Regions from separate parts of the Actinomadura keratinilytica genome, predicted to be linked through region 3. Evidence: riboswitches for the same ligand, from Rfam matches in the RefSeq annotation. Region 3 holds a riboswitch; each other region holds the start of a gene.
What was found. Region 3 has a riboswitch for cyclic di-AMP ahead of ABD879_RS14505 (hypothetical protein). Riboswitches for the same ligand answer to the same signal wherever they lie in the genome.
Positions count from the first base shown of each region.

Region 1 (4,191 bases), on a different contig from region 3:
CCAGGGTGGAGCCGGGCTCCGGTACGCCACGCGGCAGGTCTGACCGGCGCGGCGGCGCGGGTCAGGCGTTGCGCTTGGTGCGGGCGCGGATGCGTTCGCGCTCCTTGGCGTCCAGGACGACCTTGCGCAGGCGCACGGCGGACGGGGTGACCTCGACGCACTCGTCCTCGCGGATGAACTCCAGGGCCTGCTCCAGGCTCAGCGGGCGCGGGGGCGTCAGCGTCTCCGTCGCCTCGGCGGTGGACGAGCGGATGTTGGTCTTCTGCTTCTCCTTGCAGATGTTGACGTCCATGTCATCGGCGCGGGAGTTCTCACCGACGATCATGCCCTCGTAGACCTCGGTGCCCGGGCCGACGAAGAAGGTGCCGCGCTCCTGCAGGTTGATGAGGGCGTAGGCGGTGGCGGCGCCGGAGCGGTCGGCGACCAGCGAGCCGGTGGGGCGGGTGCGCAGCTCGCCGAACCACGGCTCGTAGCCCTCGAAGACGTGGTGGGCGATGCCGGTGCCGCGGGTCTCGGTGAGGAACTCGGTGCGGAACCCGATCAGGCCGCGCGCCGGGACCAGGAACTCCAGCCGGATCCAGCCGGTGCCGTGGTTGGTCATCTGCTCCATGCGGCCCTTGCGGACGGCCAGCAGCTGGGTGACGGCGCCCAGGTGCTCCTCGGGGATGTCGACGGTGAGCCGCTCGACGGGCTCGTGCTTCTTGCCGTCGATCTCCTTGGCGACGACCTGGGGCTTGCCGACGGTCAGCTCATAGCCCTCGCGGCGCATGTTCTCCACCAGGATGGCCAGGGCCAGCTCGCCGCGGCCCTGCACCTCCCAGGCGTCGGGGCGGTCGGTGGGCAGCACCCGGATGGACACGTTGCCGACCAGCTCGCGGTCCAGGCGGTCCTTGACCAGCCGGGCGGTGACCTTGGTGCCCTTCTCCCGGCCGGCCAGCGGCCCGGTGTTGGTGCCGATCGTCATGGAGATCGCGGGCTCGTCCACGGTGATCAGCGGCAGCGGGCGCGGGTCGTCCGGGTCGGCGATGGTCTCGCCGATCATGATGTCGGGGATGCCGGCGATGGCGATGATGTCGCCGGGCCCGGCCTCCTCGGCGGGCTTGCGCTCCAGCGCCTCGGTCATCAGCAGCTCGCTGACCCGCACCCGCTCGACGCTGCCGTCGCGGCGGCACCAGGCGACCTGCTGGCCCTTCTTGATGGTGCCTGCGTGCACCCGGCACAGCGCGATGCGGCCGAGGTAGCTGGAGGCGTCCAGGTTGGTGACGTGCGCCTGCAGCGGGCTGTCGGGGTCGTAGGACGGCGCCGGCACGGTGTCCCTGATCACCTGGAAGAGCGGTTCCAGGTCGGGCGAGTCGGGCAGCTCGCCGTTGCCGGGGGCCTGCAGGGACGCCCGGCCGGCGCGGCCGGAGGCGTAGACGATGGGGAACTCGATCTGCTCGTCGTCGGCGCCGAGGTCCATGAACAGCTCGTAGGTCTCGTCGACGACCTCGGCGATGCGGGCGTCCGGCCGGTCGGTCTTGTTGATCACCAGGATGACCGGCAGCCGGGCCTCCAGGGCCTTGCGCAGCACGAACCGGGTCTGCGGCAGCGGGCCCTCGCTGGCGTCCACCAGCAGCACCACCCCGTCCACCATGGACAGGCCGCGCTCGACCTCGCCGCCGAAGTCGGCGTGGCCGGGGGTGTCGATGATGTTGATGGTGAGCCCGCCGTGCCGGACGGCGGTGTTCTTGGCCAGGATCGTGATGCCCTTCTCCCGCTCCAGGGCGTCGGAGTCCAGCACGCGCTCGTTGACGTCCTGGTTCGCGCGGAACGCCCCGGACTGCCAGAGCATGGCGTCGACCAGCGTCGTCTTGCCGTGGTCGACGTGGGCGACGATCGCGACGTTCCGGAGGTCGTCGCGGGTGGAGATGGGCATGCGCTTCTCGCTCTGGTGAAGGTGCAGGGAGTCGCCGCGGAGCCGCGGCCGTCTGCGATTCTACTTGCCGGTCCGTACCGCCCCGGCGAACCGCGCAGCCCTTTATCCCATATGCCCTGGTTGCCGGGTTTTGCGGTTTATTTGTACTCTCTCCGGACCCGGCCGTCTCGGAGCCCGCCGGACCACTGCGCGGGCTGCGGCCGGACCGCCGAATCCCCTCGCGGGGAGCCGGGGAACCACATCCCGGGGCGCCGCCGCCCCCGGGACTCGGGGTGAATCGACGCAGGTCGCACCGTCACCGCGGTGACGCGCGCCCGCGTCGTAGGGCGAACTCCCGGCCCGAACCCGTCAGCTAACCCGGTAGGCGGATGAGGAGAGGAGTGCACGACCTTGCCCCCCGGTCACCGTCCACGGCGTGTCGCCGTGTCCGCCCTCACCGCGGCCGCCGCGGCCTCCGTCGCCCTCGGCTGGGCCGTCGCCCCCGCCGCCGCGACCGCCCCGCCCGCCGCGCCGCGCCTCGCCGACCCCGGCCGCCCCAGCGAGAGCGAACTGCGCAAGCAGCTGGACGCGCTGAACACCGAAGCCGAGAAGCTCACCGAGCAGTACAACAAGACGCGCGTCGAACTGGGCAGGGCCCGGCGCGCCGAACGCGCCGCCGCCCGGACCGCCGCCGCGCTGGAGCGGCAGGCCGCCCCCGCCCGCGCCCAGCTCGGCAAGCTCGCCGCCGCCAACTACATGAGCGGCGGCCCCGACACGCTGTTCTTCTCCTCCGGCGACGCCAGGACCCTGTCGGCGTCGGCCTACCTGGTGCAGAACCAGACCGCCGCGCTGGGACGCCTGCAGGCGCAGATCGACCGGGCCGACCAGGCGAAGCGCGAGGCCGCCGCGAAGACGGCGCAGGTGCAGCGCGCCGCCGCCCAGGCGCAGACCGCCCGCAGCGCCGCCAAGGCCAAGGTCGAGGAGGTCGAAAAGCGGCTCGACAAGCTCACCACGACCAAGGCCAGGGACCCCCGGACCGGCCTGACGGCCACCATCAAGGGCTCCGGGCTGCCCGCCAAGATGGCGCGCAAGGCCTACTCCAAGCTCGGCAGCCCGTACGTGTGGGCCGCGGCCGGCCCGAACAGCTTCGACTGCTCGGGCCTGGTGGTGTGGGCGTACGCGCAGGTCGGCAAGAAGGGCCTGCCGCACTACACCGGCGCCCTCTACGAGCTGGGCCGCAAGGTCGACCGCAGCGAACTGCGCTCGGGCGACCTGGTCTACTTCGGCAGCGACCTGCACCACATGGGGATCTACCTGAGCGGCGGCAAGTACCTGCACGCCCCGCAGACCGGCGACGTCGTCAAGATCTCCAAGCTGTCGGACCGCTCCGACTACGCGGGCGCCAACCGCATCTCCTGACCCGGCGCGGGACGGGGAGCCGACGGCCTACGGCGCGCCGCGCAGGTAATGGCGGTAGCGCTCGACCAATTCGGCGGTGGGCAGGTCCGGCCAGCGGGTGAGCGCCCCGGTGGCCCGGTCGACGACCAGCAGGCCGTTGCCGCCGGGGACGGGCCGGGCGACGAATCCCTCGGCGAACTCCTCGATGACCAGCGGCACCCCGCGCGACCCCAGGTACGCGTCCGCCCGCCGCCACGCCTCCGCGCGGTCCACGGCCGCCGGACGGACCGCATATGCTGCGAAGACGTCCGCGATGGCCTTGAGCGTCGAGCAGGCGGACGTGCCGCAGGCCCGGCAGACCTCGTGGCCGTACGGGTCCGTGCCCGGCCGGTGCCTGTCCAGGACGGCGCTCAGCCCGGCCGCGCAGCCGAGTGTCAGCCGCCGCGCCTCGCGCACGAAGGTGCGGGTCTGCCAGTCCGCCCGGCCGTCGCCCGCGACCGTGTGGATCGCGCGGACGTCGGCCCGCATCGCGATCAGCATCACCGAGTCGACCCGGTCCTGGAGCCTGCCGTGCTGAGCCGCCAGTCCGCCGTTCACGCGGCCTTCTCCTCGGTGAAGACTGCGGTCACGGTGCGGCCCTCGGCGTTGCCGTGCCAGCCCCAGGTGTCGGCCAGCAGGGCGAGGGTCCGCAGGCCGCGCCCGGTCTCGGCCCACTCGGACGCGTCCGCCGGGACGGGCACGCCCGGGCCGCCCTGGTCGGCGACCGACACCGCGACCTGGCCGTCGCACCGCAGGACTTCGACGGTGAACGAGCCGCCGTCCTGGCCGGACCTGGTGTGGCGGAGCGCGTTGGCCGCCAGCTCGTCCGCGGCCAGTAGGACGTCGTCCAGGTATGGGCA
Region 1 is NZ_BAABDO010000065.1:25,997-30,187, forward strand. It holds gene typA (translational GTPase TypA) at 62-1,915, opposite strand; cyclic di-AMP (ydaO/yuaA leader) riboswitch at 2,112-2,298, shown strand; gene ABD879_RS20075 (C40 family peptidase) at 2,339-3,313, shown strand; gene ABD879_RS20080 (hypothetical protein) at 3,341-3,889, opposite strand; gene ABD879_RS20085 (ATP-binding protein) at 3,886-4,191, opposite strand, start outside.
Region 1: it holds a riboswitch for cyclic di-AMP, as region 3 does, so the genes downstream of both, ABD879_RS20075 (C40 family peptidase) here and ABD879_RS14505 (hypothetical protein) in region 3, are expected to answer to the same signal.

Region 2 (4,191 bases), on a different contig from region 3:
GGAGCTGTTCCGCGAGGACCTGGTGGTCGGCATCCAGGACCTCGGCGCGGCCGGGGTGTCGTGCGCCACCACCGAGCTGGCGGCCGCGGGCACCGGCGGCATGCACATCGAGCTCGACTCCGTCCCGCTGCGCGATGCGACCCTGCGCCCCGAGGAGATCCTCATGAGCGAGTCGCAGGAGCGCATGATGGCGGTGGTCGAGCCCGCCAAGGTGGACCGGTTCCTGGAGATCTGCGCCAAGTGGGAGATCCCCGCCACCGTGATCGGCGCGGTCACCGACACCGGCCGGCTGGTGATGACCTGGCGCGGCGAGAAGATCGTCGACATTCCGCCGGGCACCGCCGCCGACGAGGGCCCGGTCTACCACCGGCCGTACGAGCCGCCGGCCGACCTGGCCGCGCTGCAGTCCGACACCCCGGGCCGGCTGACCCGCCCGAGCACCGCCGACGAGCTGCGCCGCACCGTGCTGTGGCTGGCCGGGTCGCCGAACCTGGCGAGCAAGACCTGGGTGACCTCGCAGTACGACCGGTACGTGCTGGGCAACACCGTCCTGGCCATGCCCGAGGACGCGGGCGTGCTGCGGGTGGACGACGAGTCGGGCCTGGGCATCGCGCTGTCGCTGGACGGCAACGGCCGCTACACCCGCCTCGACCCGTACTCGGGCGCGCAGCTGGCCCTGTCGGAGGCGTACCGCAACGTCGCCGCCACCGGCGCCCGCCCGCTCGCGGTCACCAACTGCCTGAACTTCGGCTCCCCCGAGGACCCGGGCGTGATGTGGCAGTTCGCCCGCGCCGTCGAGGGGCTGGCGGACGCCTGCCGCTACCTGGGCACCCCGGTCACCGGCGGCAACGTCAGCTTCTACAACCAGACCGGCACCACGCCGATCAACCCGACGCCGGTCGTGGGCGTGCTGGGCGTGCACGACGACGTGCGGCGCCGCGTCGGCATCGCGTTCAGCAGCGAGGGCGCCACGCTGGCGCTGCTGGGCCAGACCCGCGAGGAGTTCGGCGGCTCGGAGTGGGCGCACGTCGTCTACGGGCACCTGGGCGGCCTGCCGCCGAAGGTGGACCTGCCCGCCGAGGTCGCGCTGGCCTCGGTGCTGGTCGCGGCGGCCCGCGAGGGCCTGCTGTCGGCGGCGCACGACCTGTCCGACGGCGGCCTGTCGCAGGCGCTGGTCGAGTCGTGCCTGCGCGGCGGGCTGGGCGCCCGGATCACGCTGCCCGGCGATCCGTTCGTGTCGCTGTTCAGCGAGTCGGTGGCCCGCGCCGTGGTGGCGGTCCGGCCGGGCTCCGAGGGCCGTCTGGCGGCGCTGTGCGAGGCCGCCGGGGTCCCGGTCACCCAGCTCGGCGTGACGGGCGGCGACGCGCTGCACATCTCCGCGCGCGGCGCCGACGGGCAGCCGCAGGAGCTGTTCTCCATCCCGCTCGCCGAACTGCGCGAGACGCACGAGCACATCGTCCCCAGCTACGCCAACGACTGACCCGCGCCGCCGACCCGCACGACGAGAGAAGGCCGCCGGCCCGCTGCGAAGCGGACGGCGGCCTTCGCCGTTTCCGGGCGCGGTCGCCCGAACGTCCTCAGAACACCGAGATGTGGACGTGGTCGTAGTGGTTGGCGGTGATGCCGCCGCGGTCCTCCATGGTGCGCCAGCCGGGGCTGCGCATGTCGTAGATGCGCTGCCGCCAGATCACGTACTTGATGCCCAGGCGGTTGGCGTTGGAGATGGCGTACTGGGCCGTGCGGTCGCCGAGGGCCTTGCCGCTCGCCGACGGCATCGTGCCGCCGGTGCTGACCATGAAGTCGCAGGCGCGTCCGGTGGCGTGGTCCTGCGGGTCGCCGGTCATCCGCACGCAGCCGATGATCGGGAACGGGCCGAACTCGATGTCGATGGTGTTCTTGACGTTCAGCATGCGGGGGGTGACCCCGCCCATCCCGGAGCTGGGGGACTCGGGCTTGAACTTCTTGATCAGCGCCTGGACCTTGCGCTTTTGCGTGCGCAGTTCGGCGATGTCCTTCTCCAGCTCCTGGACCTTCTTCTCGTACTCCTCGCGCGCCTTCTTCTGCTCGGTCACCAGCTGCTCGATCTGGCGCACCTTGGCCGCCTGATTGGACGCCACATGGCTGGCCAGGCTGGCGTTGTTGAGCACGTTGTCGGGGTCGTCGCTGGCCAGCACCGCCACGGCCGGGTCGGTGGTGCCCGTCATGTACTGGGTGGCCGCCATCTGCGCCACGATGGTGCGCGCGCTGTCGAGGTCCCGCTGGAGCAGGCGCTGCTTCTGCCGGGCCTTCTGGATGCCGTACTGGGCGTCCTTCAGCTTGGCCAGGTCGCCGCCGTACTCCTTGTCGAGCTGGGCGATCTGCTTGTTCAGCTTGGTCAGCCGGCCGGTGTCACCCGGGTCCGCCTGGGCGGGCGCCATGCCCGCCGACGTCACCAAGACGGCCGCCGCGGTGACGGCGAGAGCCAAGGCGGGGCGCCGCATCCGCACGGCATGACGTGGGCGGGTGGAGCTCGGGCTCTCCACGTCGTCTCCTCTCCTGTGACGCCTACCGGGTTAGCTGACGGGTTCGGGCCGGGAGTCCGCCCTATCGCGGCGGAGCCGCGAATTCACCCCGGTGCCGACGTGACCTGGCTGGCCGCCCGGCGCTTGGGTCCCCGGTTCCCGTGCCGTAGTACGGCCGCGGGATTCGGCTGGCTCGGCCAGCCTGCAGATCGGTTTGCGATCATGCCCACCCCCAGTGGGCGAAGGCTACTGTAAGGAACCGGTCGGGTCTTGGCCAAGATTAGACCCAAGGGAAACCTTGGATGGCCGGGACTGCGAGACGAGACGCACCGCCGCCCCGCAGCGTAGCGCGTCGGGGGCGCGCACAGCGGGACCCCCGCCCGGGCGGGCGGGGGTCCCAAGCCGAGGTGCGGCTGCGGTCAAGCGGTGCCCTTGTAGAGCAGCCGGTTGGGCGTGCCCTTCGGCATGCGCTTGAGGCGGTTCTTGGTGGCGTTGCCGTTCAGCCACTTCTGCACGGTCGGGAACGTGGCGCTGCGGTGCGACTGCAGGTACAGCGCCGCCGCCCCGGCGACGTGCGGGGACGCCATGGACGTGCCGGTCATCGTGGCCGTCTTGCCGCCGAGGTAGGTCGACTTGATGCCGTAGCCGGGCGCGAAGATGTCCACGCAGCCGCCGTAGTTGGAGAAGGCGGCGCGGTTGTCGTAGACGGTGGTCGCGCCGACCGCCTGCACCCATCCGGCGCTCGCCGGGGAGACGTTGCAGGCGTTCCGGTTCTCGTTGCCCGCCGCGACGGCGACGAAGACGCCCGACTTGGACAGGTTCGTCACGGCCGTGTTGAGCGCGGTGGACTTCTTGCCGCCGAGCGACAGGTTGGCGACCGCGGGCTTGACGGCGTTCTTGCGCAGCCAGTCGACGGCGGCGATGATGTCCGACACCGTGCCGTAGCCCTCGCAGTCCAGCACGCGCAGCGACCGCAGGTTGACCTTCTTGGCCACCCCGTAGGTCTTGGATCCGATCGTGCCCGCCACGTGCGTGCCGTGCCCGTTGCAGTCCCAGCCGCTGCTGAAGGACGGGGCCTTCCACACCGACTTGGCGCGGCCCTCGAACTGCGGGTGCGACCACGCGATGCCGGTGTCGATCACGTAGGCGTTCACGCCCTTGCCGGTGTTCTTGTAGTAGTACGACTTCGACAGCGGCAGTTTGCGCTGGTCGATGCGGTCCAGCCCCCACGCGGGCGACTTCTGCGTGGTGGTGGCCCGGTAGATCTGGTCCTGCTCGATCGCGGCGACGTTGCGGTTGCGGCGCAGCTTGTCCAGCTGCGCGGCGCTGAGCTTGGCGGCGAAGCCGTTGAGCGCGCCTCCGAACCGCTGGACGGATCCGGCCTTCACCTGCCCGGCGGTGGTCGCCGCCGAGGCGCCGTCCTTGAGCGTGACGATGTACTTGCCCGGAACGGGGGTGCCCTGCGCGGCCGTCACCTGGACCCGGACGGGCTCGGGGACGGCGGCGAGGGAGAGCGGCGCGGCGACGACGACCAGACCGGCCGTGACCGCACCGGTGACGAGGATTCTTCGTGGGGGGACAGAGCGCACCGGGTCTCCTTTGCCTGCGACGCGCCCGCGGCCCCCGTGGCCAACCAAGATCCAGGGCGCGTCGACAAGCCGGTACTTTATTGGAGAACGACCGGTAATTC
Region 2 is NZ_BAABDO010000008.1:84,654-88,844, reverse strand. It holds gene purL (phosphoribosylformylglycinamidine synthase subunit PurL) at 1-1,480, shown strand, start outside; gene ABD879_RS04785 (coiled-coil domain-containing protein) at 1,578-2,522, opposite strand; cyclic di-AMP (ydaO/yuaA leader) riboswitch at 2,526-2,701, opposite strand; gene ABD879_RS04780 (S8 family peptidase) at 2,921-4,090, opposite strand.
Region 2: it holds a riboswitch for cyclic di-AMP, as region 3 does, so the genes downstream of both, ABD879_RS04785 (coiled-coil domain-containing protein) here and ABD879_RS14505 (hypothetical protein) in region 3, are expected to answer to the same signal.

Region 3 (4,191 bases):
GACGCAACGCGACGTTGTGCCGAATATGCAGTGCAAGTAGTGACGAATCGGTTGTGACGGGTGTGCCCCCTCGCTAGTGTCGTCGGCTGATGTCATGGACGAGAGGGGCATAACCGACCGTGACCAGTCATATGACCGGGGCTCCCGCGGCGGACTCGCGAGGCCCACGGAACCTCTTCGGGGGGCGGCTCGCCCCCCGGCGCCTGGTGGCGACCGCCTGCCTCACCGTGGCGGCGTCCCTGACGGTGCCCATGGCGGCGGCGCACGCCGAGCCGACGCCGAGCGCGGCCGAAGCCCGTAAGAAGCTCACCAAGCTCAACGAGCAGGTCGAGCAGCTGGTCGAGAAGTACAACCAGGTCGGCGAAGAGCTCAAGATCGCCAAGCGCAAGCTGAAGGCGACCAAGAAGGCCGGCGCGGACGAGCAGAAGACCTTCAACGAGCTGCGCCAGAAGATCGCCGAGATGGCGGCCGCCGCGTACAAGAACGGCGACACCGGCGGCGTCGTCGGGTTCGCCGCGGCGGACGACCCGCAGAAGATCCTCGACCAGTCCGCGGTCATCTCGCACCTGTCCCGCAACCGCAGCTCGGAGCTGGACCAGTTCCTGGCCTCGACGCAGCGGCTGCGCCGGGAGCAGGCGCAGGCCCAGGCGGCCTACGACGAGGTCGTCAAGAAGGCCAAGGAGCTGAAGCAGAAGAAGGCCGAGGTCGAAAAGTCGATCGCGGCGCAGAAGAAGCTGCTGGCCAAGCTGGGCGAGACCGCCGACAAGCCCGGCACGGGCAGCGGGGCCACCTACAACGGCCCGGCCAGCGGGTCGGCGCGCACGGCGATCCAGTTCGCCTACGCGCAGCTCGGCAAGCCGTACCAGTACGGCGCCGAGGGGCCCAACTCCTACGACTGCTCGGGGCTGACGATGCGGGCCTGGGGCGCCGCCGGGGTGAACCTGCCGCGCGTCACCAACAGCCAGTACGCCGCCACCCGCCGCGTGTCGTTCGACGCGCTGCAGCCCGGCGACCTGGTGTTCTTCAACAACCTCGGGCACGTGGGGCTGTACATCGGCGGCGGCAACATGATCCACGCGCCGCGCACCGGGAAGAACGTGGAGATCGTTTCGATCACCTCGGGCTACTACCGGACGAACTTCTACGGCGCCGGGCGGGTCTGACGGCCCGCGCCCCTCGTCCCGCCCCGTTCTCCCGGCTACGGTCCAGGTCGGACGCGCTCCGACCTGGACCGTAGATCTTTTTGTCGGGTATTTGCCTATCCGTTGCTCTTTGGTACTTTGTGACCGCTTACGACGCCAGCCAGGCGCCGTACCGGCACCGACGTCGAGACGTCGCCTGCGGCACCCGCCAGGTGCCGCGCCCCCGCAGCGGCACACCGTGCCGCGTCTCTCCTCCGCGGCATCCGCCAGATGCCGTCCCCCGCTCGCCGGTCCCAGGCCGTACGTGCGCACGCCCCGGTGTGCATGGCGCCGGTAGCGCGCCACGGAGGCCCGCACGGGCCCGGCCGGACGGATCCCGCCCCCGGGGGCCGTCCACATCGCAAGTCCCGAACAAGTTCATCGCCGCTTGACCGCCGAGTCCGCCCCTGCGCCAGGGGTGGAGCCGGGGACCCACCGAGCCGGCGCCCGCGGGCCCGTCCCACGGGCCGTGGCCGGCTCCGGGGTGAATCGGCGCCCGTTCCCCGCCCCCGGAAAGCGAGGGGATGCGCGCCGTAGGTCGACTTCCACGACCGAACCCGTCAGCTAACCCGGTAGGCGTCTGGAAGGAGTGAGCGCCACCTGAGAACTCTCCTCGACAGCAGCGACCGCCGTCCCGGTATTCCGGCGGTCTGCATCTTGCCGGGTCCATGACGGACCGAACCTCAGTCTCTTGTGCGGCGTGGCCGTCCCCGACGGGCGGCCACGCCGCTTCGTCCTGCGCCCGGGTCCCCCCGCGTGCGCGGCACCCCCGCATAGGATCGCGCGCATGAAGGACGACGACGGCCGCCCCGAGAGCGACGGGCCATCGCCCCGCCGGGTCTCGCGCCGCGCCGCCGTCATCGCCGCTGCCGCCGCCTTGGCGGGATGCCTCCTGGCGGAACTCGGCCTGACCGCCGCCGGGCCCGACGCGCCCGCCCGCACCACGGTCTCCGCAACGCCCACCGCCGTACCCGACGGGCGCGCGGTCGCGGCCGTCCTGGCCAACCGGACGCGCGCCGTACGCGAACGCGACCGCACCGCCTTCATGGCCACGGTCGCCACCGCCCCGGCCGCGTACCGCGACGCCCAGGGCCGCCTGTTCGACAACCTGCTCCGGCTCCCGCTGGCGTCGTGGAGCGAGACGCTCGACCGCCTCGAACCCGGCTCCGCCGTGGCCCGCGTGCGGCTGAGCTACCGTCTGCGCGGCTTCGACGACGCCCCCGTCGTCCGCACCCGGTACCTGACGTTCGCGCCGCGTGCGGGCTCCTGGACGATCGTGGGCGACGGTTCCGCGCGCGGCCTGGCCGACGACGGCGACATCTTCGACGGCGGCGCGCTCACCGTCGTGCGGGGCGACCACACCCTCGTGGTGGGCGACGGGCCGCGCCTGCGGGAGATCGCGCGCCGCCTGGACGCGGCCGTGCCCGTCGTCTCCGGCGTCGTGGGCACCGGCGGCGACGGGGCGGGCCGCGGCCGGCGGCGCACCGTCGCGCTGGTGCCCGCGGACGCCCGGCTGGCCTCCGCGCTGGCCGGGCCGTCGCAGGACCTCGACCGGATCGCCGCCGTCGCGACCGTGGCGCCCACCGCCGAGGGGCCCGGCGCCGACCGCGTGGTCGTGTCCCCCGCCGCCTTCGCCCGCCTGAACGAGCTGGGCCGCGACGTCGTGCTGACGCACGAGCTGACCCACGTGGCCACCGGCGGCGCCCGCGACGGCCGCACCCCGCTGTGGCTGATCGAGGGCCTGGCCGACTACGTCGGCTACCTGCGGGCCGACGTGAGCGTCCGGTCGGCGGCCCGCGAGCTGCGCGCCGACGTCGCCGCCGGGCGGCTGCCCGACGGGCTGCCCGGCCGCGCCGACTTCGACGGCTCCTCGCCGCGGCTGTCGCAGTCCTACCAGGAGGCGTGGCTGGCGTGCCGGATGATCGCCGAGCGGTACGGTGAGGCCACGCTGGTCCGGCTCTACCGGGCCGCCGGCCGCATGCCGGAGGACACCGCGCTGCGCGAGACACTGGGCGTCGACCGGGACCGCCTCACCGCGCTGTGGCGCGACTACCTCCGCGAGGAGCTGGGCTGACGGTACGGAACCGGGCGACGAGACCGGGCGACGGGGCAGGGCCGGCGGCACCGGGCGGGCGGCGAGACGGGCCGGACGGCGGGACGGCGTGTGCGGAGGCGAGGCAGTGAGCGGCGAACGCGGCGAGAACACGGCGGACGCTCCGGCGCGGGCGGACCGGGCGGAGGACCCTCGGCCCCGGACGGCGCAGGCCGACCGGGGGCGCACCAGGCCGCGGACCGCGGCGGCCATCGCGTCGGTGGCGCTGTTCGCGGCCGTGGGCGTCGTGCTGGCGGTCACCACGCCGTGGAACCCGCTGCCCGGACGCGTCCCCGGCGGGCACACCGCCCCCGACCCGGCCCTCGACTTCACCCCCGCCGAGATCGAACGGTCCCGGGCGTTCGACGCGGCCCTGGCCCCGCCCGCGTACGCGGGGCTGCTCGTCGGCCTCGCCCTCGTGCTCGTCCTGGGGCTGACGCCGCTGGGCGCGCGGCTGCTGGACCGGGCGACGGCGCGGGCGCCGTGGTGGCCGCTGCGCACGGCCGCGGCGGCGCTGGCGCTCACCGCGGCCGTGCGGCTGGCCGGACTGCCGTTCGACGCCTGGAGCGAGTCGGTGCTGCACCGCTACGGGCTGTCCACCCAGTCGTGGCCGTCGTGGCTGACCGACCAGCTCAAGTCGCTGGGCGTCACCTGGGTGATCTGGACGGTGGCGCTGGCGCTGCTGTACCTGCTGATGCGGCGCTTCCCCCGCTGGTGGTGGACCGGGGCCGCGGCGGGCGGGTTCCTGCTGGTCGTCGGCGCGTCGTTCGTGTACCCGGTGGCGGTCGAACCGCTGTTCAACAGGTTCCACTCGCTGCCCGCCGGCCCGCTGCGCAGCGAGCTGCTGGCGATGGCCGAACGCGACGGCGTCCCGGTGACGGACGTGCTGGTCGCCGACGCGTCACGGCGCACCACCGC
Region 3 is NZ_BAABDO010000036.1:44,384-48,574, forward strand. It holds gene ABD879_RS14500 (C40 family peptidase) at 207-1,163, shown strand; cyclic di-AMP (ydaO/yuaA leader) riboswitch at 1,565-1,775, shown strand; gene ABD879_RS14505 (hypothetical protein) at 1,969-3,255, shown strand; gene ABD879_RS14510 (M48 family metallopeptidase) at 3,362-4,191, shown strand, end outside.